Regions from separate parts of the Enterovibrio paralichthyis genome, predicted to be linked through region 2. Evidence: riboswitches for the same ligand, from Rfam matches in the RefSeq annotation. Region 2 holds a riboswitch; the other holds the start of a gene.
What was found. Region 2 has a riboswitch for lysine ahead of KU854_RS16870 (Na+/H+ antiporter NhaC family protein). Riboswitches for the same ligand answer to the same signal wherever they lie in the genome.
Positions count from the first base shown of each region.

Region 1: it holds a riboswitch for lysine, as region 2 does, so the genes downstream of both, lysC (lysine-sensitive aspartokinase 3) here and KU854_RS16870 (Na+/H+ antiporter NhaC family protein) in region 2, are expected to answer to the same signal.

Region 1 is NZ_JAHUTS010000005.1:293,316-296,455, forward strand. Features, by position in the region: gene KU854_RS08975 (pyridoxal-phosphate-dependent aminotransferase family protein) at 1-1,112, opposite strand, end outside; lysine riboswitch at 1,316-1,491, shown strand; gene lysC (lysine-sensitive aspartokinase 3) at 1,585-2,931, shown strand; gene metH (methionine synthase) at 2,989-3,140, opposite strand, start outside.
Region 2 is NZ_JAHUTS010000015.1:110,452-113,591, forward strand. Features, by position in the region: gene KU854_RS16870 (Na+/H+ antiporter NhaC family protein) at 130-1,710, opposite strand; lysine riboswitch at 1,801-1,982, opposite strand; gene KU854_RS16875 (H-NS family histone-like protein) at 2,325-2,723, shown strand; gene KU854_RS16880 (lytic murein transglycosylase) at 2,851-3,140, opposite strand, start outside.

The DNA of each region.
Region 1 (3,140 bases), on a different contig from region 2:
AACACATCACTCAGGGCTTTCGCACACAAGGCGACATTCTCACGTTTCGCGGCATAACCCATCAGGCCGATGCGCCAGGCCTTGCCTGCCAATGTGCCTAGACCGGCGCCAATTTCCAGGTTGTAGTCGTTAAGCAGGCGCGCGCGCACCGCCGCATCATCCACTCCTTCCGGTACCGCAACAGCATTGAGTTGCGGTAAACGGTAAGCTTCTTCAACCAGGAACTGGATACCCAGTGCTTCCAATTCGGCCTTGAGCAAGTTGTGCATGTCACGGTGACGCTGCCAGGCGTTTTCCAGTCCCTCTTCCTTCAGCATCAGCAGGGATTCATGCAGGGCATACAAGCTGTTGACCGGCGCTGTGTGGTGATAACTGCGTTTGCCCTCGCCACTCCAGTACGCTAACACCAGACTTTGATCCAAAAACCAGCTTTGCACTTTTCCGCTGCGCTGCTGCATTTTTTCCACCGCACGAGATGAGAATGTCACGGGCGAAAGTCCTGGCACACACGATAGGCATTTCTGCGAACCTGAATAGACCGCATCCAATTGCCATTCATCCACCAGCAAAGGCACACCGCCAAGGGAAGTGACCGCATCCACAATCGTCAGACAACCATGCTCACGCGCCAGCGCTGCCAGCATTTTCGCATCACTGAGCGCACCGGTAGAGGTTTCAGCATGCACAAATGCCAACACCGACGCTTCTGGATGAGCATTAAGTGCCGCTTCTACCTTGGCCGGGTCGACTGGCTTGCCCCACTCATCATCGACCATTACTGCCGTCGCACCACAGCGCTCAACATTCTCACGCATCCGATCACCAAACACACCATTGCGGCAGACAATCACAGTCTCGCCCGGCTCAATCAGGTTCACGAAGCAGGTTTCCATCCCAGCACTTCCCGGCGCAGAAACGGCGATGGTAAAAGGGTTTTCCGTCTGGAAGGCATACTGCAGCAAGGCTTTGACTTCATCCATCATCGCCACAAACAGCGGATCCAAATGACCGATTGTCGGTTGGGCCAGCGCCTGCAGGACACGCGGTGAGACATCCGAGGGGCCAGGGCCCATCAAAGTACGTTGTGGTGGGATAAAGCGGGATATTGTCATTGTTGTCTCTCCATCAGCCTTTTGTTCCCTTTACGTTAACACCGGATAGCACTGACTAAAATGCCACCATTGGATAATCCCAAGCCCAATCAAGGAAAATGGCACTTTCAGAAAAATATTCGCCGCATGCGCGTAATCTGTCGTTGACAACAAGGTTACAAACAATTATCAATAGAGAGCAATTTTTACGCAGCCAACTGCGTAGAGACAGAAGAGGCGCGTCAACCAGGCAGTCACATTGCGGAGCCCCAACTCCAATGCAGTGTGATCAGGGGGTTAGACGCCGAGACTAGACCAGACCTTGGGGGCTGGCTTGTCGGTCTGGGAGGTTGAATCCTTCGGATTGTCATCTCACTTGAGGTGGAGCGCTTCTGGAGAAAATCCTTTCTTCCAAACCCGCACTCTATCTCGTTCTGTCTCCCAATTTACTATCTAGGACAACTCCATTCGCGATTATGGGAGGTGAAGGGAAGTGAACGCATTAAATGTCGCAAAATTTGGCGGCACGAGTGTAGCCGACTACGCAGCTATGTCTAACTGTGCTTCGGTGATTAAAGGGAATTTGGACACTCGACTGGTAGTGATCAGCGCCTGCTCTGGCGTGACCAATTTACTGGTTGAACTGGCTAACGGCGTTAGCCAGGAAAGACAGCAGGATGTGCTGGCAACTCTGAGCGATATCCATTTCAGCATTTTGGCACAGCTTCCTGAAGCACCTGAAGTCGCCGCCGCTGTGAATGGCATTCTTGATGAAGTCGCGACACTCTCTGCGATTGCACAAACTTCTCCTTCAGATCAAGTTACCGATAATCTGGTTGCCTGCGGCGAACTGATGTCGACCCATATTTTCACTCATCTGCTTAATGACAAAGGCATTGATGCTGTGCGTATCGACGTGCGTGACGTCCTGAAAACAGATGGTGTGTTTGGCAAAGCCGCACCGGATTTGATTGAAACGGCATTCCATGCAGAAGCTGTTTTGTCTCCCCTGTTTAAAAAGCACATCGTTGTCACCCAGGGCTTTATCGGCTCTGATGCGCAGGGCAACACCACCACACTGGGGCGTGGCGGCAGCGATTACAGCGCAGCACTGCTGGCAGAGGCAGTAAAGGCTACCTCGTTAGAGATTTGGACCGACGTACCGGGAATCTACAGCACTGACCCACGCGTGGCGCCAGCTGCAAGTCCGATTGATGAGATCAGCTTCAGCGAAGCGTCTGAAATGGCAAACTTCGGCGCCAAGATCTTGCACCCGGCGACCCTGATCCCGGCCATGCGCCACGATATTCCCGTGTTTGTCGGCTCATCCAAAGCACCGGAAAAGGGTGGCACCTGGATACGTCGCCATGCGGAAAATTCGCCGCTATTTCGCGCCCTCGCCCTGCGTTGCAATCAAACAATGGTGACCCTGACCAGCTTGAATATGTTCCACGCTTACGGCTTTCTGGCTGAAGTGTTTAACATTCTGGCCAAGCACAAGGTATCGGTCGACCTTATCACCACGTCAGAAGTGAGCGTGTCCCTGACACTGGATCAGACAAACACCAAAGGCGGTGCCCCTAAATTGCCGGAAGCCGCGGAGCAGGAATTGGCTGAGCTGTGTAAAGTGACCGTAGAGCAGGATATGTGTCTGGTGGCCTTGATTGGCAACCATATGGGTGAATCACGCGGCTCTGCAGCCAAGATCTTTGGTGCACTGGAAGATTACAACCTGCGCATGATTTGTTACGGCGCCAGCAACCACAACCTCTGCTTCCTGACCAGTACGGCAGATTCACAGAATGTGGTGCGGGCACTGCACAAAGAGTTGTTTGAATAATCCCAGTAGCTTGCGAATAAAAAAGGGCGCTCTGAGCGCCCTTTCAGTTTCTGCCAGTTAGCCGTTAAGATTTGGCCCTAGCCATTTCTCTGCTTCGATCAGATCCCAGCCTTTACGATCGGCATAACTGTCACGCTGATCTTCCTGGATCTGCGCTACCGCAAAGTAGCGCGATTCTGGATGGGAGAAATACCAGCCAGATACCGAAG
Region 2 (3,140 bases):
AGGTTCTCCCGAAAATAAGACCGCAGCATGCTACCGAAAAACAGGCGACGGTAAAAGCGACATGCGCTGCGAATAAGAAGAAAAAAGCCTCCCACTAGGGGAGGCTCTGAAAATCAAAGAGCTGGCAGATTACGCAAGTTTACCCGGGCGGCGTGAAAGCCAACCAAACAAAGCACACACCACCACAAAGGCACTGCCACCCGCCAGCAGTGAAATGCTCAGCGAATCGGTAAAGCCCAGAACCAGGTAACCTACAGCAGCAACGGCAGCAGTCGCCAGCGCGTACGGCAACTGGGTTGAAACGTGGTCAATGTGGCCACAACGGGCACCGGTAGATGACAAGATAGTGGTGTCAGAAATAGGTGAACAGTGGTCACCGAATACCGCACCAGCCAGCACTGCAGACAACATTGGCAACATCATAGCGATGTCTGTTGCGCCAGCCAGATCGCCTGCGATTGGCAGCATAATGCCAAACGTGCCCCAGGAAGTACCGGTAGAGAACGCCATCGCAGCAGAGATCAGGAACAACAGAACCGGCAGCAGCTGAGGCGACAGGTTGCCCTGGATCAGGGTCGACAGGAATTTACCGGTCGCCATATCACCTATCACGTTGCCAATCGTCCATGCAAAAAACAGGATCAAGATGGCACCGAACATCGATTTCGCACCCACCCAGGTGGTACGCGCAACATCGGCAACCGGCAAGCCTTGTTTGAATACAGTGATCAATGCAGACAGCAGACCCATTGCACCACCATACAGCAATGACATGCCTACATCGGTATTTTCAAATGCACCAAGAACAGAGAAGGCTTTACCGTCGGCTTCGAGCACTTGCGCACCGGAAAACACCATCCAGGACATGGTCGCAACAACCAGCACCACGATAGGAATGATCAGATCAGACACACGGCCTTTTTCGCTTTCTACGATACCCAGTTCATCATCAATCGCCTGAACATGGTTCTCATCATCGCCCAGACGGCTGCCGGTTGATGCTTCATATTCAAAGCGGCGCATTGGACCCACATCCATCTGGAACCACGCAACAGCAAATACCATCGCCAGTGCGAAAACCGCGTAGAAGTTCATTGGGATCATGTGTGCAAATGCACTCAGCGGGCTGTATTCCGTCACACCGTGACTGACAAGAATGCCACCAATAACAGTAATGATGTACGCGCCCCAGCTCGAAGCCGGCATGATCACACACATAGGCGCTGCGGTTGAGTCCAGGATATACGCAAGCTTTGCACGGGAAACATGGAAACGGTCGGTCACAGGGCGGCTAATTGCACCCACAGCCAGGCTATTGAAATAGTCATCAACAAAAATGAATACGCCCAGGAATGCCGCCAGCAATTTTGCACCACGTTTGCTTTTCACGCGGCTTTGCGCCCATTCAGCAAACGCACGCGTACCACCAGAAAGGGTCAGTAGCGCAGTGATCGCACCGAGTAGCATCAGGAATGCCACAATGCTCATATTCCAGGTGTTAATGCTGCCATCATCAACAAAAAGGCCGAACACCAGATTGCTTAAATAAGAGGTTGTCGATGTCAGCGAGAAGTCGTTAAGCAAGAGTGCGCCTGAGAGAATACCCAGACCCAGCGAGAGCAGAACGCGGCGTGTGATAATGGCCAAACCCAGCGCCAAAACGGCGGGCAGCACAGATAAAGAAGATGTGGAAAAATCGACTAAGTTCATGATCTCTATATCAACCTATACGGTTGGAGATCTACTGCAGAAATGGAAAACCAGATTTGAGCTAAGGCAATGGTAAACACATTAATTTAATCCTACAGTAGCGCTCCATAGTTAAATCCCAATACTATGGCAGTGTTGTACCTATTCGGACACAACCCCAGCAGAATAGCCTGATAAGCGAACTTCTGCTTCGGCGCTATTTCCTTTCCTTCGTCCTCATTGGTATCACCCTAAGACGAAATACTCATAAACCGCGCACCTCTACGTGCATAATGCCAGCGTATTTTATGTGACATTTGTTGGTTTGCAATACAAAACAACAAACTTTTACAAACCACTCAAGAACCCGTCACACAATCATTACATGACGCATTGTTAACCAATTCCCAGCATAGTAACTCAAACATCGATGACGGATTTATTGTACAGATCACACAGAAATAGGTAATTGAATCCAACTAAAATGGGTCTGATTATTTTATATTTGCACTTTATTTAATTTCGATATCTAATACTCAAGATTAAAACGGATAAAATATTGCAAAGAATTAATTGTTCTTGCTATTCTTTATACGGCTATTAATTATTACAAACAAGAGAATAGGACTGGCATAATGTCTGATGCACTGAAAGTACTGTTAAACCTGCGCAGCCTGCGTGCCGTTGCGCGTGAACTTACTCTGGAACAACTACAAGAAGCGCTGGAAAAACTACAAGCTGTAGTTACAGAGCGTGAAGAATCTGAAGCAGAAGCTCGTGCAGCAGAAAAAGAGCGCGAAGAAAAGCTTGAGAAATACCGTGAAATGCTAATCAATGACGGTATCGATCCAGAAGAATTACTGGCAACGCTGGGTGGCACTAAGCCTAAATCTAAGCGTGCAGCTCGCCCTGCTAAATACAAATACATCGATGTAGACGGTTCAGAAAAAACTTGGACTGGTCAGGGCCGCACACCAAAAGTTATCAAAGATGCACTGGACTCAGGCAAGAAAATCGAAGATTTCCTTATCTAATCCTGTCTAAATGATAAAAACAAAAAAGGAGCTTTCGCTCCTTTTTTATTTATTTAAAATCGCCCCAAACTTCTCAGCATTGAGAGCGGATACCGTTTTTGATTCAGCCTTCAGGGCTTCACCTTTTCTAACCAAACTTAATGCGATCGGCCAAATGGCTTACGGCTAACGCAAAGTAATGCGAACGGTTCCATTTCATCAGGCTTTGATAATTACCATACACCAGGTAGCTTCGACCAAATTCATCATCAGGTTGAATAAGCCAAGCTTGAATATCCACATCCGGTAGCGGTGTATTATTCAATCGACGCACACCTAATGCCTGCCACTCTGCTAATGATTTTGCCTTTTCCTGACCAAGCCCTGACAAATCTTTATTGAATCCTTTTGGAACAGAAACCTGTCTGCCCCAAGTGT